One region of the Streptomyces sp. NPDC104831 genome, then DNA from elsewhere that is predicted to be linked to it. Evidence: riboswitches for the same ligand, from Rfam matches in the RefSeq annotation. Region 1 holds a riboswitch; the other holds the start of a gene.
What was found. A riboswitch is a leader RNA that binds a small molecule or an ion and turns the genes downstream of it on or off. The one in region 1 is predicted to bind S-adenosylmethionine.

Region 1 (15,264 bases):
CCAGGCCGCCGGCGGGATCTACGTGGGCGGCCTGAACACGGCGGGCGCCTCGGTGACCTGGACGGTCGACGACATCCCCGAGGACGGCGCGTACACCATCTTCACGCGGTACAGCGTGACCGGTGAGGACCAGTCGATGACGGTGTCCGTCAACGGCAAGGAGTTCGGCAGCAAGATCCGCTTCCAGAACTGGCGGAGCGCGGCCGACGGCGACTTCGCCAAGGGCTGGACCAGTTCCTACGTGTGGCCCAGCCTGAGCAAGGGCCGCAACACCATCTCGATCTCCTGCCAGCCCGGCGACAAGTGCAACGTCCTGCTGGACCAGATGTGGATCAAGAAGGGCCGGGTCTCCCGCTAGGCCGCGCCGGCCACCTCCGTGACCCGGAGCCGGCCGAGGAGTTCCGTGTACGCGGCCCGGTCGAACTCGCCGGCGGCCGGGGCCCGTACCGTCGCTGCCGACAGGGCGGTCGCGCGGATCAGGCGGTCCGGCCAGGGGAGGCGTTCCGCCAGGCCCGAGAGGAGACCGGCCACGGCCGAGTCGCCGGCGCCGGTCGGGTTGCCGGGGACGCGGTCCGGCGGGGCGGCGCGCCAGTGGCCCTCCGGGGTGACGGCGAGCAGGCCCTCCGCGCCGAGGGAGGCGACCACCGCGTGCGCCCCCCTGCGGCGGGCGTCCCGGGTGGCGCGCAACGGCTCGTGGGAGCCGGTGAGTTCGGCCAGCTCCTCGGCGTTCGGCTTGATGATGTCCGGGCGGGCGGCGACCCCGCGGCGCAGCGGCTCGCCGCTGGTGTCCAGCAGCACCGGCACGCCCGCGGAGCGGGCCGCGCGGACCAGGCCCGCGTACGCCCCCACCGGCACCCCCGGCGGCAGGCTGCCGCACAGTGCCACCGCCGAGGCGCCCGGCAGCAGCTCCTGGTACCGGCCGAGGAAGGCCGCCCACTCGGCCGGGGTGATCTGCGGACCCGGCTCGTTGAGCTGGGTGGTGTCGCCGGTCAGCTCGTCCACCACCGCGACGGTGCGCCGGGTCGCCCCGGAGACCGCCACCAGGGCGTCCGCCGGGCCGCCGGGCGCCCCGGCCAGCATCGAGCGCAGCGCCTCGCCGGTGCGGCCGCCCGCGAAGCCGGTGACCGTGACCTCGTGACCGAGGGCGGCCAGGACCCGGGCGACGTTCACGCCCTTGCCGCCGGGGCGCTCGGCGACCTGCGAGACGCGGTGCGAGGCGTGCGGCCGTAGCGACCGCACGTGGTAGGTGATGTCGAGAGCGGTGTTCAGTGTGACCGTGAGGATCACCCGGGCCGACCTCCCTCGAAGTCCCTGCGGTGTCTGCGGTTTCCGGGGCCTCGATCATGCCAAAGAGACGGCCACCGGCCCAGTGCGCGGGCAGGTCGTCGTCTCCCCGACAGGGTTACGGATCAGGGCAGTTGGGGCGCTACCACCCATTCGCCCCGCCGCATCACGCCCGTCAGCCGGAAGTCGGCGTCGAGCAGCACCAGGTCGGCGTCCTTGCCGGGCTCCAGGGAGCCGACGCGGTCGTCCAGGCCCAGCAGGCGCGCCGGGTTGGCCGACAGCGCGGTCACCACGTCCTCGACCGGCAGCCCGTCGACGGTCACCGCCCGCCGGAACGCCCGGTCCAGGGTGAGCGTGGAGCCCGCGATCGAGCCGCCCTCCACCAGCCGGGCCACGCCGTCGCTGACCTCGACCTCCAGCGGGCCGAGCATGTAGCGGCCGTCGCCGGTGCCGGCCGCGTCCATCGCGTCGGTGATGAAGGCGACCCGGTCCGCGCCCGCGTGCCGGAACGCCAGTTCCAGCGCCGCCGGGTGCAGGTGGACGCCGTCGTTGATCAGCTCGACGGTGACCCGCTCGTCCTCCAGCAGCGCGGCGATCGGGCCGGGCGCGCGGTGGTTCAGCGCGGGCATGGCGTTGAAGAGGTGGGTGGCCACCGTGGCGCCCGCCTCGATGGCCTCGGCCGTCTGCTCGTAGCTGGCGTCCGTGTGCCCGATCGCCGCGATCACCCCGTGCTCGGCGAGCAGCCGTACGGAGTCGATGCCGCCGGGCAGTTCGGTGGCGAGGGTGACCATCCTGGCGTGGCCGCGCCCGGCGTCGATCAGCTTGCGGACCTCGGCCGGGTCCGGGTCGCGCAGCAGCGCCTCGGAGTGCGCGCCCTTGCGGCACGGCGAGATGAACGGGCCCTCGAAGTGGATGCCCGCGATCTCGCCCTGCTCGGCCAGCTCGCTGAGCAGCCCGGCCTGGCGGACCAGGACGTCCATCTCCTCGGTGACGGTGGAGGCGACGAGCGTGGTGGTGCCGTGCAGCCGGTGGGTGCGCACGGCCCTCATGACGTCCTCGGCCGGTCCGGCGAAGGAGGCCCCGCCGCCGCCGTGGTTGTGCAGGTCCACGAAGCCGGGGACCAGCCAGTGGCCGCTGACGTCGACGACCTCGGCGCCGGCCGGCGCGGTGGCGGCGATGCGGGTGCCGTCGACGGCCAGCCGGCCGTTCTCCACGGTCCCGGTGGGCAGCACCACGCGCGCGCCGGTGAGCACCTGCGGCCTCGTCGTGGCGGAGCGCGCAGTTCCCCGTGCCCCTCCCGGGGCGCCGTCCGGGGCCGGAGTTTCCCGCTCGGTTGCCATCAGGTGCTTACCTCCGGAGTCGTAGGAGTGGTCGTCAGCAGGTCGCCGGCCAGCAGTCCCGCGCCCAGGCAGCCGGCGCTGTCGCCGAGGGCGGCGGGGACGATGGCGGGCGCCTTCTGGAAGGTGATCCGTCGCCGGACGGCGTCCCGCAGCGGTCGGAACAACACTTCCCCCGCCTCGGCGAGCCCGCCACCGATGATCAGCGTGCGCGGGTCCAGCAGGGTGACGGCGGTGAGCAGGCCGTCGGCGAGCGCGTCCACCGCCTCCTGCCAGACCCGGACGGCGTTCGGGTCACCGGACGCGACGGCCCGGGCGCAGTCCGCCGCGTCCGCTTCCGGGTCCCCGCAGGCCGCGGCCCAGGCCGCGCTGACGGCGGCGGCGGAGGCGTACCGCTCCAGGCAGCCCCGCTGCCCGCAGGGGCAGTCGGCGCCGCCGGGCCGTACGACGATGTGGCCGATCTCGCCCGCGAAGCCGTGGGCGCCGGACTCCACCCGCCCGCCGATGCCGATCGCCCCGGCGATCCCGGTGCCGAGCGCCAGGAACAGGAACCGGTCCGTGCCCCGGCCCGCGCCGACCCGGCCCTCGGCGAGGCCGCCGGTGCGCACGTCGTGGCCGAGGGCGACGGGCATCCGGAGCCGGTCGGCCAGCAGCGAGCGCAGGGGTACGTCCCGCCAGCCGAGGTTGGCGGAGTAGACGGCGGTGCCCTCCGCCTCGTCGACGATCCCCGGGACGGCGATGCCGGCCGCGCCGGCGCTCTCGCCGTACTGCTCGGCGCCGTGCGCGCGCAGGTCGGCGGCGAAGTCGAGGATGCCCGCCACGACGGCCTCCGGGCCGCGGTCGCGGCCGGTGGAGCGGCGGTCGCGGTGCAGCAGTGTGCCGTCGGCGCCGACGAGGGCCGCCTTCATCCCGGTACCGCCCACGTCCAGGGCGATGACATGTCTCACCACGCGCCTAGTGTGACCCTCCCACCCGCGAGAGGTCTAGTCCACTCACGTGGTGTAGACCTTATGTGTCCATATGTTGAACGGTCAGACGGCAGGGTTGGGGCTTTGAGGGTGCGTCGGGGTACGGCAGGAACGATCGCGGTGGTGTCCGCACTGGGCATGACGGCGGTTCTCGGCGGCTGCGGGGGCACGGGCTCCTCGGACGTCACGCTCAGACTCGTCGCCGCCGACTACGGCGACTCCACCGGGCACAGCTCCAAGAAGTACTGGGACGGCCTGGTCAGGGACTACGAGGCGAAGCACCCCGACGTGAAGATCGAGGTCAGCGTCTACTCCTGGAACGACGTCGACCGCAAGGTCAAGGAGATGGTCGACGCGGGGAACGCCCCCGACCTCGCCCAGATCGGCGCCTACGCCGACTACGCCGCGGCCGGCAAGCTCTACCCGGCCTCGGAGCTGCTCTCCATCCGCACCCAGGCCAACTTCCTCTCCCAGCTCTCCGACGCCGGCCAGTGGAAGTACACGCAGTACGGCATCCCCTTCGCCGCCTCCACCCGCGTGCTCTTCTACAACAAGACCCTGTTCGCCAAGGCCGGCATCACCCCGCCCACCACCTGGGCCGAGCTGGCCGCCGACGCCGAGGCGCTCGAGGGCAAGGGCGTGAAGTACCCCTTCGCGCTGCCGCTCGGCCCGGAGGAGGCCCAGGCCGAGACCATGCAGTGGCTGCTCGCCGGCGGCAACGGCGGCAGCGGCTACACCGACGACATCGGCACCTACACGATCGACTCCGCCACCAACGTCTCCACCTTCACCTGGCTCAAGGACGAGCTGGTCGCCAAGGGGCTCACCGGCCCCGTGGCCCCCGGCAAGCTCAACCGCGCCGACGCCTTCGCCGCCTTCGCCGACGGCAAGGTCGGCATGCTCAACGGCCACCCCACGCTGATCCAGCAGGCCGCCAAGAAGGGCGTGAAGTTCGGCACCGTGCCGATGCCGGGCCGCACCGGCAAGGCCAGGGCCTCCATGGGCGTCACCGACTGGATGATGGCCTTCAAGCAGCACGGGCACCGCGACCGGATCGGCGACTTCCTCGACTTCGTCTACTCCGACAAGAACGTCCTGGACTTCTCCCGCACCTACGGCCTGCTGCCGGTCACCAGCTCCGCCTCCAACGCCATGAGCACCTCCGGCCGGGCCGGCGACAAGGTCCTGCGCCCCTTCCTGGAAGAGCTGCCCAGCACCGAGCTGTACCCGGTCGGCAAGACCTCCTGGGCTTCGGTCAGCGCGGCCGTGAAGCAGAACATCGGCCAGGCCGTCGCCCCGAACGGCAGCCCCTCCGGCGTGCTCACCCGGCTCCAGGCCACGGCCACGGCGGCCGACAGCGGCGCCGGGAACTGAGCACGCCCGCCCCGCCGGCCGCTACCGTGGCCGGCATGGAACTGGGCAGCCGCGAACGAGCCATCCTCGCGCTGGAGCGCCGGGCCTTTGCCGGGCCCGGCGCGAAGGAGCGCGCCATCCGCGAGGAACTGGACCTGTCCCCGGTCCGCTACTACCAACTCCTCAACGCGCTCCTGGACGACGAGCGCGCCCTCGCCCACGACCCGGTGACGGTCAACCGGCTGCGCCGCATCAGACGGGCACGGCGCGCGGAGCGCTGACCTCCTCCCCGGGCCGAGGCGTGAGCCCGGCCCGCGCCGGATACTGTCCCGGTATGGACCCTCTGCCCCTTCCGCAGACCCGGCCCGGCCGCGACGGACTCGCCGCGCTGCTCGCCCGGCCGCGCACCGCGCTGATCGGCCTGGACTTCGACGGCACCCTGGCCCCCATCGTCGCCGACCCCGAGCAGGCCCGCGCCCACCCCGGCGCCGTGCCCGCGCTGGCCGCCCTCGCCCCCGAGATCGCCTCCGTCGCCGTGATCACCGGCCGCCCGCCCGAGGTCGCCGTCCGCTACGGCGGCTTCGCCGGCGTCCCCGGCCTGGAGCACCTCACCGTCCTCGGCCACTACGGCGCCGAACGCTGGGACGCGGCCACCGGCACCGTCACCGCGCCGCCCCCGCACCCCGGCGTGGCCGCCGCCCGCGCCGAACTGCCCGGCCTGCTCGAACGGGCCGGCGCCGGCGACGGGGTCCGGATCGAGGAGAAGGGCCGGGCGCTCGCGGTGCACACCCGCCGCGCCGCCGACCCGCAGGGCGCCTTCGAGTCCCTGCGCGCCCCCCTCGCCGACCTCGCCGGCCGCCACGGACTGATCGTCGAGCCCGGCCGCATGGTGCTGGAGCTGCGCCCGCCCGGCATGGACAAGGGCGTGGCCCTCCTGGACCACGCCCGTGCCGTCGGCGCCGGCTGCGTCGTCTACGCCGGCGACGACCTCGGCGACCTGCCCGCCTTCGCCGCGGTCGACAAGCTCCGCGCCGACGGCGTTCCCGGCCTGCTGGTCTGCAGCGGCAGCACGGAGGTCACCGAACTGGCGGAGCGGGCCGACCTCGTCGTGGACGGCCCGGAAGGAGTCGTGGGACTGCTGCGGAGCCTCGCCGCTCAGCTCGGCTGAGCGGTCAGGGCCTGGAGCTGGTCCAGGAACCAGCGGGCGGGCGGCAGCGCGGTCGCGGCGGCGGACAGCCGCTTGGACCGGGCCGCCCGCTCCTCCGCCGGCAGGGACAGCGCCTCGTGCAGCGCCCGCGCCGTGCCCGTGACGTCGTACGGGTTCACCGTGAACGCGTCCTCGCCCAGCTCCTCGTGCGCCCCGGCCTCCCGGGACAGCACCAGCGCGCAGCCCTCGTCCGAGACCACCGGGATCTCCTTGGCGACCAGGTTCATGCCGTCCCGGATGGGGTTCACCAGCGCCACGTCGGCCAGCCGGTAGGCGGCCAGGGAACGCGCGAAGTCGTCCTTCACGTGCAGCACCACCGGCGTCCAGCCCGGCGTGCCGTACCGCTCGTTGATCCGGTCCGCCACCCGCCGCACCTCGGCGGTGTAGTCGCGGTACACGGCGAGGTCCTGGCGGGAGGGGTAGGCGAACGCCACGTGGACGACCTTCTCCCGCCATTCCGGGTGGCCGGTCAGCAGTTCCTCGTACGCCAGCAGCCCGCGCACGATGTTCTTGGACAGCTCGGTGCGGTCGACCCGGACGATCGTCCTGCGGCCGCGGCCGATCTCCTCGCGCAGCGCCGCCATCCGGTCGGCCACGTCCTCCCGGTGCGCCCGCTCGCGCAGGAAGTCCGCGTCCGCGCCCAGCCCGTGCACCCCGGTCAGGGTGCTGGAGAGGCTGCCCGGGCCCAGCACCTCCCGGCAGCAGGCCGTGAAGGCGTCCGCCCAGCGCCGGGTCAGGAACCCGGCCCGGTCCGCGCCCAGGATGCCGCCGAGCAGCTCGGCCGCGATGTCGTCGGGCAGCAGCCGGAAGTAGTCCGGCGGGGCCCAGGGGGTGTGCGAGAAGTGGCCGATGCGCAGGTCGGGCCGGAGCCGGCGGAGCATCCGGGGGGCCAGCGCCAGGTGGTAGTCCTGGATCAGCACCGCCGCGCCCTCGGCCGCCTCCTCGGCCAGCGCCTCGGCGAACGCCTGGTTGTAGGCCCGGTACGAGGCCCACTGCCGGCGGAACTCCGCGTCGAACACCGGTTCCAGCGGGGTCTGGTACAGCAGGTGGTGGACGAACCAGAGGACCGAGTTGGCGATGCCGTTGTACGCCTCGGAGTGCACGGACGCGTCGATGTCGAGCATCCGGACCCGCTGCCCGCCGGTGTCCCCGGCCGGCAGCAGTCCGCCGTCCGCGCGCCGCACGGCCGCCCGGTCGCCGTCGCCCAGTGCGGCGCAGACCCACACCGAGCCCGCGTCCGGGCCGATGGCGGACAGCCCCGAGACCAGCCCGCCGCCGCCCCGCCGGGCGTCGAGCGAGCCGTCCTCGCGGAGCTGGTAGGAGACCGGGCCGCGGTTCGAGGCGACCAGTACCCGAGCTTGGTCGGCAGCAGTGCGCGTGGGAGCCATACGCCTCAACCTAGCCCGGCCCGTAAACCCTCAAACGTGCGATCCACCTGCGAAGTCGGTCGTATACGGACCGTTCACGCCACCTTCCGCTCGGCGTACTCCGCGATCTCCGCCATGGGCGGGCGCTCCTCGGTGTCCACCGAGTAGGTGCGCGGCTCGAAGCCGTCCGCGCCCCGCTCGAACTGGGTCAGCGCGGGCCGCACCAGGTGGCCCCGGGCCAGCCGGAGCTGGGCCGTGCGGTAGATCGCGGCGGCCATCCGGCCGAGGGCCTGGCCGTCCTGGTGGCGGTGCTTGCGCACCCCCACGTCGACCTGGGCCAGCGCGTCCAGGCCGACCAGGTGCAGCGCGTCCACCAGCATGCCCAGCTCCACGCCGTAGCCCACCGGGAACGGCAGCTGCTCCAGCAGCGAGCGGCGGGCCGCGTACTCGCCGCCCAGCGGCTGCACGAAACCGGCCAGCTGCGGCCAGTGCATGTTCAGCAGCGGCCGGGCCATCAGCTCGGTGACCCGGCCGCCCTGCCCGGCCGACCCGGCGAGCGGGCGGTCGTACATCGCCTTGACCAGGTCCACGTCCGGGTCGGTGAGCAGCGGCCCGACGATGCCGAGGACGAAGTCGGACGAGAACTCCCTGAGGTCGGCGTCCACGAAGCAGACGATGTCGCCGCCGGTCACCAGCAGCGAGCGCCACAGCACCTCGCCCTTGCCGGGGACGGCCGGGATCCGGGGCAGGATCCCGTCGCGGTGCACGACCCGGGCGCCGGCCCGCGCGGCCACCTCGGAGGTGCGGTCGGTGGAGCCGGAGTCGACGACCACGATCTCGTCGACGAGCGGGATCTGCTCCACGAGGTCGTGGCGGATGACGGTGACGATGTCGCCGACCGTCTCCTCCTCGTTGAGGGCGGGCAGCACGACGCTGATCGTCTGGCCCGTGCGCTGCTTGGCGGCCAGCACCCGGTGCGGCGGGCGGTCGGCCACGGACCAGGAGCGGCGGCTCAGCCAGCGCTCGACTTCTTCCAGCACGGTCGGCGGCTCCTCACTGTCACGACCACACGTCGCCGTGTGATGCATCTCGCGGTTCGGACGACTATCTCAACTGTCCTGGCCTTCGGTTACAGTCTTGAACAACGCCGATGACCATCGCATGTCGGGGGGTCAAGCGGCGTTGACAACCACATACAGCTCATCCAGAGGGGCAGAGGGACACGGCCCGATGAAGCCCCGGCAACCCTCCAGCCGATTCTCGTCTTCTTCCAAGCGAGGCTCCCGGCTAGGGAAGGTGCCAAATCCGTCTCACGGCGAGATGCGTCGTGAGGAAGATGAGGAGAAAGGGCCTCGCCTCACATGGCTGTGCAGACAGTTGCCACCCCCAGCGACTCCACCGTCGACCTCGGTCCCGCCTCGGCCCTCAGCTGTCGCGAGTGCGGCCACCGGGTGCCGCTCGGACCGGTCTTCGCCTGCGAGGAGTGCTTCGGCCCGCTGGAGATCGCCTACGACTTCTCCGCCTACGACACCGAGGAACTGCGCCGGCGCATCGAGGCCGGCCCCGCCAACATCTGGCGCTACGCCCCGCTGCTGCCGGTCCCGGCCGACGTCGCGGAGAAGCCCAATCTCAACCCCGGCTGGACCAAGCTCGTCAAGGCCGACAACCTCGCCGGCGAACTGGGCGTGACCGGCGGCCTGTACGTCAAGGACGACTCCGGCAACCCGACCCACTCCTTCAAGGACCGGGTCGTCGCCCAGGCCCTGGAGGCCGCCCGCGCCTTCGGCTTCACCACCCTGTCCTGCTCCTCCACCGGCAACCTCGCCGGCGCCGTCGGCGCCGCCGCCGCCCGGGCCGGCTTCCGCTCCTGCGTGTTCATCCCGCACGACCTGGAGCAGGGCAAGGTCGTCATGGCCGCGGTCTACGGCGGTGAACTCGTCGGCATCGAGGGCAACTACGACGACGTGAACCGCTTCTGCTCCGAGCTGATCGGCGACCCGGCCGGCGAGGGCTGGGGCTTCGTCAACGTCAACCTGCGGCCGTACTACGCCGAGGGCTCCAAGACCCTGGCGTACGAGATCTGCGAGCAGCTCGGCTGGCGGCTGCCCGACCAGATCGTGATCCCGATCGCCTCCGGCTCCCAGCTCACGAAGATCGACAAGGGACTCCAGGAGCTGATCAAGCTGGGTCTGGTCGAGGACCGGCCGTACAAGATCTTCGGCGCCCAGGCCGAGGGCTGCTCCCCGGTCTCCGCCGCCTTCAAGGCCGGCCAGGACGTCGTGCGGCCGCAGAAGCCGGACACCATCGCCAAGTCCCTGGCGATCGGCAACCCGGCCGACGGCCCCTACGTCCTGGACGTCGCCCGCCGCACCGGCGGTGCCGTGGAGGACGTCACGGACGCGGAGATCGTCGACGCCATCCGGCTGCTGGCCCGCACCGAGGGCATCTTCGCGGAGACGGCGGGCGGCGTCACCGTCGGCGTGACCCGCAAGCTGCTCGAGGCGGGGCTGCTGGACCCGGCGAAGACCACGGTCGTCCTCAACACCGGCGACGGCCTGAAGACCCTGGACGCGGTGGCCGGGACCGGCCTGACCGCCACCATCCGCCCGAACCTGGACTCCTTCCGAGAGGCTGGCCTCGCATGAGCGTGACCGTTCGCATCCCCACCATCCTGCGCACCTACACCGGCGGCCGGGCCGAGGTCCCCGCCGAGGGCGCCACGCTCGGCGAGGTCATCGCGGACCTGGAGAAGAACCACAACGGGATCGCCGCCCGCGTCCTGGACGACCAGGGCAAGCTGCGCCGGTTCGTCAACGTGTACGTCAACGACGACGACGTGCGCTTCGAGCAGGGCCTCCAGACGGCGACCCCCGACGGCGCCGGGATCTCGATCATCCCCGCGGTCGCCGGCGGCTGAGCCCTCCCGACGGCGCGACCGGTCACCGACCGTCCACTCGATTGCCCCCTCCGTAAGAGAAACGGAGGGGGCAATTCTGCGTGATTGAACGCGGTAGAGTTGGGGAACACGGTCGCGGCCGGATGGTCGCGAGCCCTGGATTCATGCCGCGAGCCCGATAAGAAGTAGCCAAGTTGTGCGGGTTCTGCGCGGCTTTTGTGGCTTTTATGGGGCCCGACTTGCCCTGGAGTCGGGTGAATTCTCGCCATATTCCGGACCCCTGACGTCCAGAATTCTCGTCCGATTGACCTGTTGCAGACGGCAGTGGGACAGATACATTCAGCCGCGGTCGACGCGTTCCGGCGCACGCCCCCGACCAGTTGGGGGGTGAGGTCTGACCCGGGTCCGCGAAGTGTGGATCTGTGCAAGGGCCAGTAATAGGGGAGTTAGGCATGGCTCAGGGCACCGTCAAGTGGTTCAACGCGGAGAAGGGGTACGGCTTCATCGCGGTCGACGGTGGTGCGGACGTCTTCGTCCACTACAGCGCGATTCAGATGGACGGCTACCGCACCCTGGAAGAGGGCCAGCGGGTCGAGTTCGAGATCTCGCAGGGCCAGAAGGGTCCGCAGGCCGACATGGTTCGCGTCACCGCCTGAATGTTTTCGAGTGAAGGGCCCGCATCCGCGAAGGGTGCGGGCCCTTCGCCGTGCCCCGCGCCCTGCCCTCGCCGCGCCCCTCGCCCGGCCCCGGTTCCGGCGTTCGCGGGCGGCTGACGGACGCTCCCCACCCGGCCGGGCGCTTGCACTCGACCATGCCGAGTGCTAATCATTGCGTTAGCACTCTGAAGGTGAGAGTGACAGTGAAGGACCGGGTCGGTGAGGCCCGCAGGCCGGGTGGGGCAAGGAACCACGAGGCCGGCGAGCCGTCCGTCGCGGGCGCGGGCGCGGTCCGAAGGAATCACCCCCAGTCCTGGAGGGACCACTTCACATGGCCAAGATCATCGCGTTCGACGAGGAGGCGCGGCGCGGCCTCGAGCGCGGCATGAACCAGCTCGCGGACGCCGTGAAGGTGACGCTCGGCCCCAAGGGCCGCAACGTCGTCCTCGAGAAGAAGTGGGGCGCGCCCACGATCACCAACGATGGTGTCTCCATCGCCAAGGAGATCGAGCTCGAGGACCCGTACGAGAAGATCGGCGCCGAGCTGGTCAAGGAAGTCGCCAAGAAGACGGACGACGTCGCCGGTGACGGTACGACCACCGCGACCGTGCTCGCCCAGGCCCTGGTCAAGGAAGGCCTGCGCAACGTCGCCGCCGGTGCCAACCCGATGGCTCTGAAGCGCGGTATCGAGAAGGCCGTCGAGGCCGTCTCCGCCGCCCTGCTGGAGCAGGCGAAGGACGTCGAGACCAAGGAGCAGATCGCCTCCACCGCGTCCATCTCCGCCGCCGACACCCAGATCGGCGAGCTGATCGCCGAGGCCATGGACAAGGTCGGCAAGGAAGGCGTCATCACCGTCGAGGAGAGCAACACCTTCGGCCTGGAGCTCGAGCTCACCGAGGGCATGCGCTTCGACAAGGGCTACATCTCCGCCTACTTCGCGACCGACATGGAGCGCATGGAGGCGGTCCTCGAGGACCCGTACATCCTCATCGCCAACTCCAAGATCTCCGCGGTCAAGGACCTGCTCCCGCTGCTGGAGAAGGTCATGCAGTCGGGCAAGCCGCTGCTGATCATCGCCGAGGACGTCGAGGGCGAGGCCCTGTCGACCCTGGTCGTCAACAAGATCCGCGGCACCTTCAAGTCCGTCGCCGTCAAGGCCCCGGGCTTCGGCGACCGCCGCAAGGCCATGCTCGGCGACATCGCCATCCTCACGGGCGGCGAGGTCATCTCCGAGGAGGTCGGCCTCAAGCTGGAGAACGCGACCCTGGACCTCCTGGGCCGCGCCCGCAAGGTCGTCATCACCAAGGACGAGACCACCATCGTCGACGGTGCCGGCTCCTCCGACCAGGTCAACGGCCGGGTCAACCAGATCCGCGCCGAGATCGAGAACAGCGACTCGGACTACGACCGCGAGAAGCTCCAGGAGCGCCTGGCCAAGCTCGCGGGCGGCGTGGCCGTCATCAAGGCCGGTGCCGCCACCGAGGTGGAGCTCAAGGAGCGCAAGCACCGCATCGAGGACGCCGTCCGCAACGCGAAGGCCGCCGTCGAGGAGGGCATCGTCGCCGGTGGTGGCGTGGCCCTGCTGCAGGCCTCGCAGGTCTTCGAGAAGCTGGAGCTCGAGGGTGACGAGGCGACCGGCGCCAACGCCGTGCGCATCGCCCTGGAGGCCCCGCTGAAGCAGATCGCCGTGAACGCCGGCCTCGAGGGCGGTGTCGTGGTGGAGAAGGTGCGCAACCTGACCCCGGGCCACGGCCTGAACGCCGCGACCGGCGAGTACGTCGACCTGGTCGCCGAGGGCATCATCGACCCGGCGAAGGTGACGCGCTCCGCGCTGCAGAACGCCGCGTCGATCGCCGCGCTGTTCCTCACCACCGAGGCCGTCATCGCCGACAAGCCGGAGAAGGCCGCGGCCCCGGCCGGCGGCGGCATGCCGGGCGGTGACATGGACTTCTGATCGACCCGAGGGTTGATCACCGGTCCCACGACCGAAGGGCGGCACTCCCAGCTTCTGGCCGGGGGTGCCGCCCTTCGGCGTGCACGGGGTGGGCCGGCGCGGCCCTGGGGGACGGGGGCGGTCAGGGCGCGATGCGGAGGGCCGTGAAGCGGGGCCAGGCGGCGTTCGCCGTCTCGTTGCGCACCGCCAGGGACACGCCGCCGCTGGTGCGGGGCGGGTCGGGGGTCTTCGTGGCCCGGGCCGTCACCGCGTGGCCGCCGTCCACCGTGACGCGGACCCGGCCGGGGGAGACCTCCAGGGTCAGCCGGTGTTCCGTCGCCGGGGTGAGCCGGGTGGTCGTGACGCGTACGGTGCCGTCGGCCGGGCGTTCCGTCACCCGCAGCCCCGTGTCCGAGACGGTGACCGTGACGGGGTCCAGGCTGCCGTGGCCGACCCCGATCGAGGCGCCGGTCCCGGTGCCGCCGAGCCGGCCGACGGTGGCGGTCACCCGGTAGGTGTTCCAGTCCGCCGTGCCCATGGGCAGGTGGACGGCCGACACGTACGTGCCCCGCGCCACCCCCTTGCCGGTCAGCGCCGCGAGGCCGGTGCCGGGCGGGCTGCCCGGGAACCACCACTGCTCGGGGCTGCGCAGCGGCTCGGGGACCTCGGCGGGGGAGCGGGAGACCCACTCGTTCAGCTGCTTCACGAAGGCGTCCGTGGACGTGGCGCGCACCACCTCCAGGCGTTGCACCCGGCGCGCGGCGGCCGCGCGGGGCCCGGCCGGCAGGGGGCGCGAGGAGACGTTGGTCAGCGAGGCGACGAAGCGTTCCCGCAGCAGCCGGTCCAGCACGGCGGTGTTCCGGGCGGTGAGGTTGGTCGGTCCGGCCGTCTCGGAGAACGGGTAGGCGAACAGCTGCGGCGCGGGCAGGTGGTGGCCGGAGAACGTCCGCAGCGACGTGTCCAGGTCGGCGCGTACCCGGACGCGGTACTCGTTCTCCGTCTCCAGCCGCTTCTCCCCGGGCAGCCAGAGCCGGTTGGCGAGCACCGACCCCTGGTGCCCGGCGGCGTCGACGGCCGCCCGCTCGTGGCTGAGGTGCGTGTGGTCCTGGAAGTCCCAGCGCCCGGACGCCTGCATCCGGTCGATCTCGGCCCAGGAGAGGTAGTAGGGGCGGTGGGTGTCGACGGCGCCGGTGATCAGGAAGGACGCCGCGCGCATCTTGTGCCTGGCGAGGACCCGGTCGGCGTGGGTCCACAGGCCCCGGGTGCCGTCGTCGAAGGTGAGGTAGACGGTGCGCGGCGCCGGGGAGGTGCCCGTGGTCAGGTAGCGGGTGAACTCCCGGGTGGTCAGGGAGCGGTAGCCCGCCGCCTCCAGCCTGGCCAGCTGGGCGTCCAGTTGCCCCGGGGTGAGCGTGTACTCGTTGACCGGGTCCGGGTTGACGTCGTGGTAGGCGAGCACGACCGGCGCGCTCGCGCGGGCCTCGACGATCTCCCCGTCCAGCGCGTCCGCCCCGACGCGGGGCGGCGCGGCCTGGCCGGACACCGCGCGCCGGGCGCTGTCGTGGGTCCACGCGCCGACGAACGGGGTCACCACCACGACGGCGGCCAGGGCGCCCAGCGTGCCGCGTACCGCGTGGCGGCGCAGCCGGCGGCCGGCCCCGGTCGGGCGGGGGCGGCCGTGCCGGGTCACAGGGTGCCGGGTCACAGGGGGCCTCCCCGGGTGAGGACGACGTAGTAGAGGGCGAGTACGGCGGCGGCGGAGAGTACGGCGGCGGTCAGCCGGAAGAGGGAGCCGAGTCCCCTGCGGACCCGGTCCGGCCGGGGCGGGTGCGGTGTCGACGGTGTGGCGGTCGTGCTCATGCGGGAGTCCTCGTCCAGATTCCGCGGCGGAGGGTGAGGGCGGCGTACGGCAGCAGCCACGCCAGGACGCAGCAGGAGAGCAGGCTCATCAGGGGCCGGTAGCGCCAGCGCCGGTCGCCCGGGTTGTCGATCCGGAACGCCAGGCCCCAGATGCTGCCCTTGAGCAGCATCCCGGCCACGTAGAGCGCGGTGAGCCCGGCCGCCCAGTGCAGCGGGGCCCACACCAGGTGCAGGAAGACCAGGGCGGGCGCGGCCAGTACCCACAGGGCGTGGCCGTAGTACAGCAGGGCCGGCACCGGGCCCCGGCGCCACATGAAGCCGCCGGTGAAGAACAGGTTGCGGATGAAGCTCTTCTTCCAGCGGACCTGCTGGTGGAAGAAGGGGCGCCAGCGCGCGGGCACGTTGG
Region 2 (15,264 bases), on a different contig from region 1:
GCCAGGAGCAGCTGCACACGCTCACCGCGCACGAGCAGTACGCGCCGGCCGAGATCGGCCCGGCGGTCGACGAGAACGGCGTCGAGCGCAAGGTGCCGGCCTCCCAGAAGCTGCGGGCGAAGCTGTCCCACGCCTACTACGGCGAGAACGCCCAGATCCCGAAGCCGAGGGCCGAGGAGTACAAGGAGATCACGAGCGGCCACGGCCACCACTGATCCACCGCTGCTGAACGCCACGCAGGCGGCCCCACGGACCCGGTCCGTGGGGCCGCCCTTTTGTGTACGGAATGTGTCCGGGGTTATCGACCCGTTATCCAGCTGTCGCTGGATCGAGGCTATGATCACATCGTCGTGATCTTGAGCCGGGGCCAGAAGCCCGCACGGGCCGCCCACGGCGTGATAATGGGGGAGACACTGATGGCAGATCCTGCCGAGCCCGAATTCTTCTTCGATCCGACCGATCCCGGTTTCCGTCGGAACCCCTACCCGGTCTACGCGAAGCTCCGCGACGAGCACCCCGTGCTGGCGGGCCCGCTCAACTCCTGGGTGGTCAGCCGCTACGAGGACGTCGAGGCCCTGCTGCGCGACCGCCGGCTCGGCAAGGACCTCGGAGGCACCCAGTTCTTCGCCCAGGTGGCCGGAGGCCCCGACGAGGAGCCGCCGCCGTTCCTGGGCCTCGGTCTGGACGGCTGGGACGCCAACCTCTTCCGGCTGCTGGACCCGCCGGACCACACCAAGCTGCGCAACCTCGTCGCCGCGCCCTTCACCCCGTCCGCGGTGGAGGCGCTGATCACGTCGGTCACCACGGTCGTGGACGAGCTGCTGGCGGACCTGCCCGAGCGGTTCGACGTCATGGAGGTGCTGGCCTCCCAGCTGCCCGTGCGCGTGCTCGGCGACATGATGGGCATCGACCGCGAGGACCAGAAGCTCCTCGCCGCCTGGTCGACGGAGATCGCGCACATCCTGGAGCTGGGCGCCGCGCCGTCGGAGGACGTGGCGATCGCCTGCCAGCGCGCGGTGGCGCAGTGCACCGAGTACTTCGTCAAGGTGCTCAAGGAGCGCGAGGGCGGCGACGGCACCGACCTGATCACCGAGCTGACCCGGGCCGGCGAGACCATCGAGGGCCTGACGATCCACCAGATCGCCGCGGTGTGCGTGCTGCTCATCGTGCCGGGCCTGGACACGTTCGCCAACCTCATCGGCAACGCCGCGGTCATCCTGGCCGAGCACCCGGACGTGCTGGAGCGGCTCGCCGCCGACCACTCCCTCGCGGACGACGTGCTGGACGAGGTGCTGCGCCTGGAGCCGCCCACGCACGCCTCCTGGCGCGTGGTCAACGAGCCGATCACCCTGCACGGCCGGACCATGGAGGCCGGTGCCGTGGTGCTGCTCATGCTGGCCGCGGCCAACCGGGACGAGCGGACCTTCCGGAACCCCGACACCCTGGCCCTCGGCGCGCACGGCCGCAAGCACCTGTCCTTCGGCCGCGGCATCCACTACTGCCTCGGCGACAACCTCTCCCGGCTGATGGCCAAGGAGGCGCTGATCGGGCTCGCCAAGCGCTGCGCCTCGATCAAGCCGGAAGACGACGAGGTGGAGCTGAAGCCCGGCCTGTGGCTGCGCGGTCCGGCCCGGCTGCCCGTCACCACGACTCCCAGGGTGGGCTGAGCCGATGACCACGGAAACCTCCGGCAGTGCCGCGACGGAGCCGATCCTGCTCGAACTCGTCGACGAGGAGGGCCGCACGATCGGGGTCGCCGAGAAGCTCTCGGCGCACCAGGCCCCCGGGCGTCTGCACCGCGCCTTCTCGGTCTTCCTGTTCGACACCGAGGGACGCATGCTGCTCCAGCAGCGCGCCCTGACGAAGTACCACTCGCCGGGCGTGTGGTCCAACACCTGCTGCGGTCATCCGTACCCGGACGAGCCCGCGGAAAAGGCGGCGGCCCGCCGGGTCGGCGAGGAGCTGGGCCTGCACGCAGTCCCGCTGGAGCCGGCCGGCACGGTCACCTACGAGCACCCGGACGAGATCTCCGGGCTGGTCGAGAAGGAGTACAACCACCTCTTCGTCGGCCTGGTGGAGGACACTCCGGAACCGGACCCGTCCGAGATCCACGACTACCGCTTCGTGACCCCGGAGGAGCTGGCCGCGCTGCGCGCCGAGACCGGCTTCTCGGCCTGGTTCCCCACCGTCCTGGAGGCGGCCCTGCCGGGCGTGCGGCGCATCGCGCCGGACAGCGGCTGGTGAGCTAGGCCCCGGCACACGAAAGAGCCGCTGCCGACGGGAGACCGTCGGCAGCGGCTCTTTCGCGAGGCGGCTCAGGCCAGGGCGCGCAGCACGCTGTCGTTGGCGTCGGTGTCGCCGACGGTGAGGCGGACGCCCTCGCCGGCGTAGACGCGGGCGTGGACGTCCTCGGCCTCCAGGGCGGCACGGATCTCCTCGGCCCGCTCCGGTTCGTCCAGCCACAGGAAGTTGGTGTGGCTCGGCAGCACCTTCCAGCCGCCGCGGGCCAGCCCGCCGGACAGCCGCTCCCGCTCCCCGACGATGAGGGCGATCCGCTCCTCCAGCTCCGGCTGGGCGCGCAGGGAGGTCTCCACCGCCACCGCCGACAGGGTGCTCAGGGCGTACGGAAGCTGGTAGCGGCCGATCCTCGCGGCCCACTCGGGGGACGTCACGCCGTACCCGACGCGCATGTTGGCCAGCCCCCAGGCCTTGGAGAACGTGCGCAGCACCAGCAGGTTCGGGAACTCCCGCACCCAGCGCAGCGAGTCCGTGCGGCCGGACGGGGCGACGAACTCGATGTACGCCTCGTCCAGGACGACCAGCACGTGCTCGGGGACCCGGGCGACGAACTCCTTCAGGTCGTCCCCGGCGACCAGCTGACCGGTCGGGTTGTGCGGGTTGCACACGATGACCGCGTCCGCGTCCTGGACCGCCTTCGCCAGGGCGTCGAGGTCCTGGTGGCCGCCCGGGAGCAGGGGCACCTCCAGGGCGCGGGCCCCGACCATGTCGGCGAGCAGGGGATAGGCGTCGAAGTTGCGCCACCCGTATGCCAGCCCCCCGCCGGCGGACACACTCGCCTGGAGCGCCTGGAGGGCGACGCCCACGGACCCCGCGCCGAGGACGACCTGCTCACCGGGCAGCCCCAGCCAGTCGGCGACGATCCCGCGCAGCCGCTCGGGATAGAACTCCGGGTACCGGTTGACCGCACCGGCGTGCCGGGCGATCTCGGCGGCTACGGAGTCGAGCGGCGGCAGCGGGTGTTCGTTCAGCGTGAGCCGATGCGGCTGGGGCATCAGCCGACGCCCACCGACGTGAGCAGGTCGCGCGCGTCCTGGAGCGTGGACTCGACGCCCAGCTCGTTGCCGTTCAGCGTCGGGGTGCCGAACTGCCGCTCCAGGGCCACGATGAATTCGACGACGCCCATCGAGTCCACGCCGGCGTCTTTGAACGACGCGCCCTCGAAGAGGCGGTCGGTGGACTGGGGGAACCGCTCGTCGAGCAGTTCCTTCAGGTTCTGGTCGATGGTGTTCATGATTCTCTTCTCTGTGGAGGGTGTCGTCAGTCGTCGATCACCGTGAGGCCGCCGGGCCAGGTGAGGAGTGCCGAGCCCCAGGTCAGACCGCCGCCGAAGCCGGTGAGGACCACCGGGTCGCCCGCCCGCAGCCGTCCGTCGGCCGCACCCGCGGCGAGCGCGAGCGGGATGGAGGCGGCCACGGTGTTGCCGACCCGGTCGATGTTCTTCACGACGCGCTCGGCGGGCAGCCCGAGCTCCCGGGCGCAGGTGTCGAGGATCCTGACGTTCGCCTGGTGCGGGACCAGGTGGGCGACGTCCCCGGGGGCGAGCGCGGCGGCGTCCAGGACCTTGCGCACCGACCCGGTCATGTACCGGACGGCACGGGTGAAGACCTGCGGGCCGTCCATGTGGAAGTACGCGTCGCCCGGGGCGGCCCCGTCCCCGCTCAGCCGCTGCTCGGAGCCCCCGCCGGGCACCGTGATGAGGTCCACGCCCGCTCCGTCGCTGCCCAGGTCGAAGCCCGTGAGGGCGCCCTGCTCGGACCGGTCGCCGGCGCGCAGCACGACCGCGCCGGCGCCGTCACCGAAGATCACCCGGGTGGTGCGGTCCCGCGGGTCGAGGATGGTGGAGAAGGTGTCCGCGCCGACCACCAGGGCGCTGTCCGCGACCTGGCCGGCGATCAGCCCCGCTGCGGTGGCCAGCGCGTACACGAAGCCCGTGCACACCGCGGCCACGTCGAAGGCGCCGGTCCCGGACAGCCCGAGGGCGGAGGCGACCACCGGGGCGGTCGCGGGGCAGGGGCGGTCCGGGGTGCTCGTGGCGACGACGACCACGTCGACGCGGTCGGTGCCGGCCGACTTCAGCGCCCGGCGCGCCGCCTCGGTGGCGAGGTGCCCGGTGCTCATGCCCGGCGACGCGATGTGCCGCTGGGCGATGCCGGTGCGGGTCCGGATCCACTCGTCGGTGGTGTCCAGCTCCGACGAGAGCATGTCGTTGGTGACCACCCGCGGCGGGAGCCAGGTGCCCAGGCCGCTCAGGATCGCCCCGCGGGTCATGCCCCGGTGCCCTGGTACGGCGGCCGGATGCGGTAACCGGCGCGGGTGGCCTGCTGGTTGGCCTTGCGGGCCCGGGCGATGGCCTTGGCCGTGCGCGGGATCATCCGGCCCGAGACGAAGTCGATGCCGCGCCGGGGGTTCTTGAAGAACGCGTAGTCGTCCTTGATCATCTCCGGGAACATGGAGTCGTGCGTCTGGATGTCGGTCTCCATGAAGATCCGCGCCGTCGGGTGCAGCGTCTGCGGCCAGGAACGGCCGGCGTCCAGGTGCCCCCGGGCGATGTCGATCTCGAACTGGACCAGCTCGCGCAGGGAGTCGCTGATGTAGCCGCTGCCGATCTGGCGGTCGAGGTCCGCCCGGGTCAGGCCGAAGCGGGCGAGGTGGTCCAGCGGGAGGTACAGCCGGCCCAGGTCCAGGTCCTCGCGCAGGTCCCAGATGAAGTCCAGCAGCTGGAAGGCCGTGATGGTGCGCCGGCACAGCTCCTCGGCGTCCTCGCTCAGCGGCTCGAAGATCTGGTTGATCCAGATCGCGGGCAGCAGCGTGACGGTCTCCAGGAAGTCGTCCAGCTCCTCCTCGTTCGCGTACTCGTACGTCGTCAGGGCCTTGCGGTGGCCGTCGACGAACTCGGGCACGCGCAGGTAGGGCAGGTCCCAGGTGCGCAGGGTGTGGACCAGGGCGCGGGCCAGGGCGGCGTCCGTCTGCTCCGACAGCGACGGCGGGTGCTCGCCGCCCAGCTCCTCGCCCTTGGCGACGGCCAGGTAGGTGCGCTGCCACTCGTCCAGCCGGCGGGCCCGGACGTCGACGCTCAGGTTGATGTCGTCGGCCAGGTCGTCGATGTAGCAGACGAACGAGAAGAAGGTGTCGAAGTAGGGCCGCTTGGCCGGGTGCATCATGTAGCGGCCGAGGAAGCGGCCCCGGCCGATCTTGCGGAACAGCTGGGAGCTCGCGATGTAGTCGGCGCGCAGCCCGGAGTCCGTGATGCCTGCGAGGTCCAGCTCTTGCACTGTCATGTGGTTTCTTTCCGATGGGGTCCGCGCGTCACCGCCGCCCCGCTCGGCCGGATGCGGCGGCGGGACGTGTGCGGCGACGCGCGGACGGAGGCGTACTGAGGCGTACGAAGACGTACGGAGGCGTGCGGCGGGCGACGCGTCAGAGAGCGCTGCCGGTCATCTCGTACGGGACGGCGGACCGCCGCGGCGCGGGCACGGACACGGTCGGGGCGTCGGCGGGGAGGAAGGAGGCGAAGGGCGGCTCCTCCTCCACGGTGAGCCGGAGTTCCAGGACGCCGGGCAGGTGCGCGTGGCGCCGGTACTCGTCCAGCCGCTGGGACAGCTCGGCGGCGGTGCCGGCGCTCGCGGCCCACAGCCGGTCCGGGCCGCCGAGACCGCGCGCCACCGTGCACACGTCGACGGGCGTGTAGTCCACGGCGGTGATCCGGGAGTCGAAGAACCGCTGCTGGCGCGAGGCGCACATGCCGTGCATGCCGTTGTTGAAGACGACGTAGAGGATGGGCAGCCCCAGCTCCACGGCGGTGTGCGCCTCCAGGCCGCTCATCAGGAACGCGCCGTCACCGCAGAACACCACGGTCCGGGTGCCCTCCGGCGAGCCCAGCTGGGCGCCGACCGCGGCCCCGACGCTGTAGCCCATGCCGCCCATCCCCAGCGCGATGGTGGAGGAGGAGCCGGCCGGGACGCTGCCGTAGTGCATGGAGGCGACGGCGCAGTTCCCGGCGTCGTACAGCAGGTGCCCGTCGCGGGGCAGGTGGTCCTGGAGCAGCCGGACGGCCTCGCTCTGCAGCAGCGCGTCCTCGTCGGTCCGCCCGGTGCGCCCCGGGACGGGGACGGCGGGCCGGGCCACGAAGCGGGTCAGCTCGTAGCCGGTGACCGGCGGGGCCGTGAAGGGCCGCTCGGCGCGCAGCCGTTCCAGCAGCCGGAACACCTCGCCGATGTCCCCGCGGACCGTGGTGTCGGCGAGGCGGGAGCGCTCGATCTCACCGAGGTCGATGTTGACCGCGCCGGCGCGCGCCGGGTCCCAGTCGCCGAGCGCCCGCCGGGTCATCATGGCCAGCCCCGTGCCCACCAGGACCACGAAGTCGGACTTGGCCACATACTCGGCCGCCGAGGGATGACCGCCCTCGCCGACGACCCCCAGGTACAGGTCGCTGTCGTTCGGGAACTCGCCGCGCGCGCCCATGGTGGTCACCACGGGGATCCGGGTCCGCTCGGCGAAGACGCGCACCGCCTCGGGGTCGCAGGACCGGCGGTTGCCGTGCCCGACCAGCAGCACCGGGGCACTGGCCTCGCGCAGCCGGTCGAAGAGGGCGGACGCGTCCTGTTCGGGCAGCGGTTCGGGTTCGATGAAGGCGCCGAGGTGGTCCGGCCAGTCGGCCGGGAGGTCGCCGACCTCCAGCTCGTAGCAGTCCCGGGGGAGCAGCAGGGCCACCGGGCCCTTGCGCCCGCTCAGGCAGGTGGTGACGGCGTCGCGCAGCAGGTCCCAGAAGCCCTCCGCCCCGGTGACCCGGACGGCCTTCTTGGTGATGGCCCGCAGCAGCGCCAGACCGTCCACGGTCCGGCCGATCCCGGAGGCGTCCTGGAAGGAGCCGCGGCCGTCCAGTGCGGCCGGCGGCTGCCCGACCAGCGCGAGGACCGGTACCGACTCGGCGTGCGACTCCGCCAGCCCGGCCACCAGGTTCATCATCCCGCCGCCGGAGGTCGCACAGCACACCCCCAGCGTGCGGTGGACCCGGGCGCGGGCGTCCGCCATGAACGCCGCCCCGTCCTCCCGCTTCGCCAGCACCGACGTCAGACGGCCCTGACCGAGCCTTTCGACCGCATCGTGGACGTGCTCGATGTTCGCGCCACTGACTCCGAATACGTACCTGGTGTCCAGATCGCGCAGAACCGTGACCAAGGCATCGGCCAGCCGCATTAATCCCCCATGTGTGGCGTGTGCTTCGTCGTGGAGCTGAACGGGGCGGCCGGGGCCGCCCCGCGGCGGGCTCAGGCCTTGTCGGCGCCGAAGCGGTGCTCCAGGATCCGCTTGAGGTTGCCCATCTCGATGCTGTGACCGGCGTGGAAGACGGGCCAGATGTCACCGACCCAGACGCGGTCGGTGCGCGCCCGGCCCTCGGCGATGTAGTCCGGGACGTTCTCCGTGGCGCGGTCGTAGTACGGGTGCTTGCAGTTGGTCCACAGCACCACGGTGCCCGGCTTGTCGAGCACCTTCGACGAGTCGATGATGGTCATGTAGTAGCGCATCCACAGCTCGTGGCCCTGGTCCCAGGCGCACGGGTAGACCACGAGACCGTGCTCGGGGCCCTTCTGCGCCTCGGCGCGGATGTAGATGTCCGTGTTCGGCTGGATCATCTCGTCCGCGCGGTACAGACCGCCGCCGAGGTGCTTCATGTTGCGGATGGAGTACGTCCACTCCTCCAGGGAGCGGGCGTTGGCGGCGTACTCGAAGACGATGTCGTAGGGGACGTTGATGTGCTCGGCGAGGGAACAGTACTGACCGAAGATCTCGCCGTGGTCGTACGTCTCCTTCGTCTTGCTCTCCATGAGCTTCATCATGTCGTCCATGCCGGTGTTCTCGTTCCACACCAGGTCCAGGCCCTCGAGGTCGGACCGGTCCAGGACGTAGTTCTGAGCGAGACCGGACTCGTCGGGAACGCGCGCGGACATACTTCTCCTCATGCAGTGGGTAAGGGAATGAACGAAATGAAGGGAAATGAAAGGAAAGGAGGGGGAACGGGCAGGCGGGTGTGCCCGGGAAGGTCAGTTCCAGCGCCAGACCATGGAACCGACGAGTTCTCCGCCGTGCGAGAAGGTCGCGAACGCGATGAGATCGCCGGGCGAGATCATCTTCTTGTCGAGGGCGTCGGCGAAAGTCACCGGAAGGGTGCCCTGGAACATGTTGCCGTAGGTGGCGAGCGTGTCGTGCGCGCGGGAATCGTCGAATCCGCAGCGCTTGCGCCACTCGGCGACGTATTTCTCGTTCGGCTGGTGGGTGATCAGGAAGGCGATGTCCTCGTTCGCCACACCGGCCTTCTCCAGCGCGACGTCGACCGCCTGGGGAAGCTGCTCCATGGTGACGGTGTACAGACGCGCCAGCATGGACTGGTCGAACTTCACGGTCAGCGCGCCGGAACCCGCCGACCAGTAGGGGATCTCCATGCCCTCGACGGTGTCCGGCTCGACCTTGAGCGCTCCCCAGTTCTCCCCGAACGCCTGCTCGTGGATGGAGAGGATGGTGGGCTCGCCGCCGGCCGTGACGAGGGTGGCGGACGCGCCGTCACCGAGCACCCGGGACTCCGGGGCCTTCTGGAACTCCTCCAGCCGGGAGACGAAGTTGGTGACCGTGACCACCGCGACCGTACGGTACTGGCCCGAGTCGATGAAGGCCCGGGCCGTGTTGATGGAGGAGATCCAGGAGCAGCAGCCGTTGTCGACCTGCAGTACGGCGGCCTTGGTGGCGCCGACCGCGTACTGGATGGCCGTGCCGACGCCGGGCGAGAAGGCGTCGTTCAGCTGGGAGGCGCAGATGATGAGGTCGACGTCCTCGGCCCGTACGCCGTTTCGCTCCAGGAGCTTCTCGAGCGCCTTCGTGCCCAGCTGGGCTGACGTGTAGTCGGGCCACGCGAAGCGCCGCTCGTGCACGCCCGCGAAGAACGCGTGGTCGCCGAGATCGCCGTCCTCGCCTGACAGCTCGCTGTTCCGGACCACCCGCTCCGGCATGAAATTAACCACGTCGACAATGCGAGTTTGTGACACGAATTTTTCCCCGTCTTTGTACTGATGCTGCCCGCGGAAATGCCGATCGGACATACTTCGGGGCCCCGAGAGAACAATGAAAAGCTCGTTGACCGGCCCCGCTTCCCCCGTCGTTGCGCAGGCGACGGAGGGGAATTCCCTTGCGCGGTGAGAACGAAAATCACCTTATGATCACGGTGATAACGGATCGATACCGGCGAGGTAACCAGATGGTAACGTTCGGTCGGCTGTTTGGCCGAATCCCGCCATATCGCAGCGAGTTGATGACCCGTCGGGTTCCACGGCGCGGCTGGTTTACCGCAGCGCGCCGCCAAACGTGAGCTTTCTAACGCCGATTCACCGATGGCCGGATTACGGGGTGGTGAACGGGGTCCGGCCGCCCCTCCGTCCGGGCCGCGCCGTACGGCCGCGCGCGGAGCCCCCGCGGCCGTACGGAGGGGCGGCCCGGCGGGCGGTCGCGGCCCTCCCGTTCGAAACACCCCCGGCCGGAGTAATGGCCCGGCTATCCGGACAATCTGCGTAGTACGGTGTGAATACACCAAACCACGGCGGTCTGGAGCACTATGGGAAACCGGGACATGCCGGAAGGGCGCCCGCCTGCCGAGCAGCCCGCCGGCACGGGTGTGCACGGTGCCGTCTCGGTGGCCGACGAGGAGAATCCGTTCGCGGACCCCGGACTGCCCCCGCACGAGCACCGGATCCAGGACGTCGACGAGCGGGCCGCGAAGCGGTCCGAGCGCACGGTGGCCCGGCTGTTCACGCTGTCGATGCTGGCCACCCTCGGCTTCATCGTCGCCTACCTGACCATCCCGAACGACAAGTCGGTCTACGTCTTCCCCCTCGGCCGTCTCAGCGCGATGAACCTCGCGCTCGGCCTGACGCTGGGCGTGGCCCTCTTCTGCATCGGCGCGGGCGCGGTCCACTGGGCCCGCACCCTGATGTCGGACGTGGAGGTGGCCGACGACCGGCACCCGATCGAGGCGTCGCCCGAGGTCCGGACGAAGGTCCACGCGGACTTCCGCCAGGGCGCCGCCGAGTCGGGCCTCGGCCGCCGCAAGCTGATCCGCACCACCATGCTCGGCGCGATGGCCCTGGTGCCGCTGTCCGGTGTGATGCTCCTCGGCGGTCTCGGGCCGGCACCGGGCACCACCCTGCGCCACACCCTGTGGGCCAAGGGCAAGCGCCTGGTCAACATGAACACCGACCAGCCGCTGCGCCCGGAGGACGTGCCCGTCGGCTCACTGACCTTCGCCAAGCCCGACGGCCTGGCGGAACACGACGAGGACTTCCAGGACGAGATCGCCAAGGCGGCCCTGATGATCGTCCGGCTCCAGCCGGGCGACATCAAGGACAGGCGCGAGCTCGACTGGTCGCACCAGGGCATCGTCGCCTACTCGAAGATCTGCACCCACGTCGGCTGCCCGATCTCGCTGTACGAACAGCAGACGCACCACGTGCTCTGCCCCTGCCACCAGTCCACCTTCGACCTCACCGACGGCGCCCGAGTGATCTTCGGCCCCGCCGGCCACGCCCTGCCGCAATTGCGCATCGGCGTGGACAGCGAGGGTTACCTCCAGGCGCTCGGCGACTTCGAGGAGCCCGTCGGTCCTGCTTTCTGGGAGCGCGGATGAGTACTGCACCGACCGAGAACCCCCGCCCCGGCACGGCCGGCCGCCGTCGCGGGACGGCACCGGCCGGCGAGCGCCTGGCCGACTGGGCCGACGGGCGGCTGGGGCTCTACACCCTGGCCAAGGCCAACCTGCGCAAGATCTTCCCCGACCACTGGTCGTTCATGCTGGGCGAGGTCTGCCTCTACTCCTTCCTGATCATCATCCTGACGGGTGTCTTCCTGACGCTGTTCTTCCACCCGTCGATGAACGAGGTGACGTACCACGGCAGCTACGTGCCGCTCCAGGGGCAGCTGATGTCCGAGGCGTTCAGCTCGACCCTGCACCTCTCCTTCGACGTGCGCGGCGGCCTGCTCATGCGGCAGATCCACCACTGGGGCGCGGTCGTGTTCATCGCCGGGATGTTCGTGCACATGATGCGCGTGTTCTTCTCCGGCGCGTTCCGCAAGCCCCGCGAACTCAACTGGCTCTTCGGCTTCCTGCTGCTCGTCCTCGGCATGTTCACCGGCTTCACCGGCTACTCCCTGCCGGACGACCTGCTCTCCGGCACCGGTGTCCGCTTCATGGAGGGCGCGATCCTGTCCGTGCCGATCGTCGGCACGTACCTGTCGTTCTTCCTCTTCGGCGGCCAGTTCCCGGGCCACGACTTCGTGGCCCGCTTCTACACCATCCACATCCTGCTGCTGCCGGGCATCATGCTGGGACTCGTGGTGGCCCACCTGATCCTGGTCTTCTACCACAAGCACACCCAGTTCACGGGCCCCGGCAAGACCGAGAAGAACGTCGTCGGCATGCCGCTGATGCCCGTGTACATGGCCAAGGCCGGAGGCTTCTTCTTCCTGGTCTTCGGTGTCCTCGCGGCCCTCTCCGCCATCGCCCAGATCAACCCGATCTGGGCGATCGGCCCCTACCGCCCCGACCAGGTCTCCACCGGCGCCCAGCCCGACTGGTACATGGGCATGGCCGAGGGGCTGATCCGCGCCATGCCCGGCTGGGAGATCCGCTTCTGGGGCCACACCCTCGTCATGGGCGTGTTCGTCCCGCTGGTCGTGTTCGGCCTGATGCTCGCGGCCATCGCGGTCTACCCGTTCGTCGAGGCGTGGATCACCGGCGACAAGCGCGAGCACCACATCCTGGACCGCCCGCGCAACGCCCCGACGCGCACCGCGCTCGGCGTCGCCTGGCTGACCCTGTACTTCGTGATGCTGATCGGCGGCGGCAACGACATCTTCGCCACCCACTTCCACCTGTCGATCAACGCCGTCACCTGGTTCGTCCGGATCGCCTACTTCGTCGGCCCGGTCATCGCCTTCCTCGTCACCAAGCGGATCTGCCTGGGCCTCCAGCGCCGGGACCGCGACAAGGTGCTGCACGGCCGCGAGACCGGCATCGTCCAGCGGCTCCCGCACGGCGAGTACATCGAGGTGCACGAACCGCTCAGCCAGGAGCAGCTGCACACGCTCACCTCGCACAAGCAGTACACGCCGGACGAGATCGGCCCGGCCGTCGACGAGAACGGCGTCGAGCGCAGGGTCCCGGCCTCGGAGAAGCTGCGCGTGAAGCTGTCGAACGCCTACTTCGGCGAGGAGAGCCAGATCCCCAAGCCGACCGTGGACGAGTACAAGGAGATCGCGGGCGGCCACGGCCACCACTGACCCCCGCCGCGCCGAGGGGCCCCGTCCGGGTTGCGGGACGGGGCCCCTCGGCGTGCGTCCGGCTGGATAGGGTGGGGACGACGAGCAGGCATCTGGACAAGGAGCGGCTGATGAGCGCTGTGACCCCCGCTGGAGGCGACACCGCGGCGGGCCGCTCCTGGCCCGTCCTGCTGAACGGTCTGCTGGAGGGCCGGGACCTGGCCGCCGACGACACCGCCTGGGCGATGGACAAGATCATGCGCGGCGAGGCGACCGACGCGCAGATCGCCGGGTTCGCGGTGGCGCTGCGCGCGAAGGGGCAGACGGTCGAGGAGATCACCGGTCTGGTCCGCACGATGTACCGGCACGCGAACGTGATCGAGGTGCCCGGCCGCACCGTCGACATCGTCGGCACCGGCGGCGACGGGGCCAAGACGGTGAACATCTCCACCATGGCCTCGCTGGTCGTGGCCGGCACGGGCGCGAAGGTCGTCAAGCACGGCAACCGGGCCGCGTCCTCGGCCTCCGGCTCCTCCGACGTGCTGGAGAAGCTCGGGGTCAACCTCGACCTGACGCCCCGCCGGGTGGCCGAGGTCGCGGAGGAGGCCGGCATCACCTTCTGCTTCGCCGTGAAGTTCCACCCGGCGCTGCGCCATGTCGGCGCCGCGCGCGGGCAGTTGGGCATCCGCACGGTGTTCAACCTGCTCGGTCCGCTGACCAACCCGGCGCGGGTGCGGGCCCAGGCGGTCGGCGTGGCCGTCGCCCGCGAGGCCCCGATCGTCGCGGGCGTGCTCGCCGAACGCGGCAACTCCTCGCTGGTCTTCCGCGGCGACGACGGGCTGGACGAGCTGACCACGACGGCCACCTCCCGGGTCTGGGTGGTGCGCGACGGCAAGGTGGCCGAGGAGTCCTTCGACCCCCGGGACGTCGGCATCGACCTGGTCCCGGTGGAGGCGCTGCGCGGCGGCGACCCGGAGTACAACGCCGAGGTCGCGCGCCGGCTGCTGGAGGGCGAGCGGGGCGCCGTGCGGGACGCCGTCCTGCTGAACTCCGCGGCGGCGCTGGCGGCCCTTGACCCGACGGACGAGCCGCTCGCCGACCGGATCCGCGCGGGGATCGCGAAGGCCGCCGAGTCCGTCGACTCCGGAGCGGCCGGGCGCGTGCTGGAGCGCTGGGTGGCCGCCAGCAACGCCTGATCCGGCCCCGGCGGGGACCGTCCCGCGATCCGGACACCGGGTTGCGGGACGGCGATCACTTCACGTACGTTCCTGTACCAGGTCATGAGTGACAGTCATGAGGCCCCGGCCGACTGTCCGGCAACCCTCCGTCCGTGGCGGGGTGCCCCGGGTGAAGACCAGGCCGTGGACAGCAGGGTCCACGGCAAGCGCGGATCCCTCGCACCACCAGGGATCCTGGTCGTCGGGGAGTCTTCCGTGAGCAAGCGAATGCGTTAGGGCCGCAGAGCCCCGCCTCCGCACACCCTTTTCTCCCCTTCGCCTTCCTTCCTCGCATTCCTTCACGGGAGTCCGCCATGTCTGTCTGCACCGCTGCCGCCGACCAGTCGCTTTGCACCCCTCTGCCCGTTCTGGGGCGAGATGTCACCGTCCCGCTGGTCACCGGCGGAGAAGTCGCCTACGCGGCCCTCGACTACGCGGCCAGCGCCCCCGCCCTCCAGCGCGTCTGGGACGACGTCGCCGCCTACGCCCCCTACTACGGCAGCGTCCACCGCGGGGCCGGCTACCTCTCCCAGCTCTCCACCGACCTGTTCGAGAACGCCCGCAGGACCGTCGCCGAGTTCCTCGGCTGCCGGGCCGGCGACCAGGTGGTGTTCACCCGCTCCACCACCGACTCCCTGAACCTGCTGGCCCGGGTGATCCCGGCCGACTGCCAGGTCTTCGTCTTCGAGACCGAGCACCACGCCTCCCTGCTGCCCTGGCAGCACGCCCGGGTCACCTACCTCGACGCCCCGCGCACCCCCGGCCAGGCCGTGCAGATCCTGGAGCGGGCCCTCGCCGACCGCGACCCGTACGGCCCCGCCCTGGTCTGCGTCACCGGCGCCTCCAACGTCACCGGAGAGCTGTGGCCGGTGCGCGAACTGGCCGCCGCCGCGCACGCGCACGGTGCCCGGATCGTCCTGGACGCCGCCCAGCTCGCCCCGCACCACCCGGTGTCCGTCGCGGACCTCGACGTCGACTGGATCGCCTTCTCCGGCCACAAGCTCTACGCCCCCTTCGGCTCCGGCGTCCTCGCCGGCCGCGCCGACTGGCTCCAGGCGGCCGAGCCGTACCTCGCGGGCGGCGGCGCCAGCCGCCGGGTGACCCGGCGCGAGGACGGCGGGGTGGCCGTCGAGTGGCACGAGACCGCGGCCCGCCACGAGGCCGGCTCCCCGAACGTCATCGGCGCCTACGCCATCGCCTCCGCCTGCAAGGCCCTCACCGAGGCCGGCTGGGACACCCTGGTCGCCCGCGAACGGCACCTGATCGACAAGGTCCGCGCGGGCCTGGCCGAGATCCCCGAGGTGCGCGTGCTGTCCCTGTTCGGCGACGACGCCCCGCGCGTCGGCGTCCTCTCCTTCGTCGTCCGGGGCTGGAACAGCTCCCACTTCGCCGCCGCGCTCTCCGCCGAGTACGGCATCGGCGTCCGCGACGGCCTCTTCTGCGCCCA

Region 2: another riboswitch for S-adenosylmethionine. It lies ahead of ACZ63H_RS36330 (aminotransferase class V-fold PLP-dependent enzyme); the one in region 1 lies ahead of thrC (threonine synthase).

What each region holds. Positions count from the first base shown of each region.
Region 1 covers NZ_JBVJOT010000010.1:146,385-161,648, reverse strand. The annotation lists gene ACZ63H_RS10275 (carbohydrate-binding protein) at 1-358, shown strand, start outside; gene ACZ63H_RS10270 (1-phosphofructokinase family hexose kinase) at 355-1,287, opposite strand; gene nagA (N-acetylglucosamine-6-phosphate deacetylase) at 1,410-2,537, opposite strand; gene ACZ63H_RS10260 (ROK family protein) at 2,624-3,568, opposite strand; gene ACZ63H_RS10255 (extracellular solute-binding protein) at 3,632-4,963, shown strand; gene ACZ63H_RS10250 (DUF3263 domain-containing protein) at 4,999-5,223, shown strand; gene otsB (trehalose-phosphatase) at 5,277-6,110, shown strand; gene ACZ63H_RS10240 (alpha,alpha-trehalose-phosphate synthase (UDP-forming)) at 6,098-7,537, opposite strand; gene ACZ63H_RS10235 (glucosyl-3-phosphoglycerate synthase) at 7,612-8,556, opposite strand; SAM riboswitch class I at 8,714-8,859, shown strand; gene thrC (threonine synthase) at 8,878-10,161, shown strand; gene ACZ63H_RS10225 (MoaD/ThiS family protein) at 10,158-10,433, shown strand; gene ACZ63H_RS10220 (cold-shock protein) at 10,865-11,068, shown strand; gene groL (chaperonin GroEL) at 11,400-13,022, shown strand; gene ACZ63H_RS10210 (polysaccharide deacetylase family protein) at 13,144-14,703, opposite strand; gene ACZ63H_RS10205 (hypothetical protein) at 14,700-14,858, opposite strand; gene ACZ63H_RS10200 (glycosyltransferase family 2 protein) at 14,855-15,264, opposite strand, start outside.
Region 2 covers NZ_JBVJOT010000095.1:343-15,606, reverse strand. The annotation lists gene qcrB (cytochrome bc1 complex cytochrome b subunit) at 1-215, shown strand, start outside; gene ACZ63H_RS36390 (cytochrome P450) at 417-1,667, shown strand; gene idi (isopentenyl-diphosphate Delta-isomerase) at 1,672-2,244, shown strand; gene ACZ63H_RS36380 (aminotransferase class I/II-fold pyridoxal phosphate-dependent enzyme) at 2,316-3,293, opposite strand; gene ACZ63H_RS36375 (acyl carrier protein) at 3,293-3,532, opposite strand; gene ACZ63H_RS36370 (beta-ketoacyl-ACP synthase III) at 3,559-4,569, opposite strand; gene ACZ63H_RS36365 (phytoene/squalene synthase family protein) at 4,566-5,579, opposite strand; gene ACZ63H_RS36360 (thiamine pyrophosphate-binding protein) at 5,719-7,497, opposite strand; gene ACZ63H_RS36355 (hypothetical protein) at 7,569-8,249, opposite strand; gene ACZ63H_RS36350 (3-oxoacyl-ACP synthase III family protein) at 8,343-9,314, opposite strand; gene qcrA (cytochrome bc1 complex Rieske iron-sulfur subunit) at 9,902-10,969, shown strand; gene qcrB (cytochrome bc1 complex cytochrome b subunit) at 10,966-12,621, shown strand; gene trpD (anthranilate phosphoribosyltransferase) at 12,732-13,796, shown strand; SAM riboswitch class IV at 13,877-13,993, shown strand; gene ACZ63H_RS36330 (aminotransferase class V-fold PLP-dependent enzyme) at 14,132-15,264, shown strand, end outside.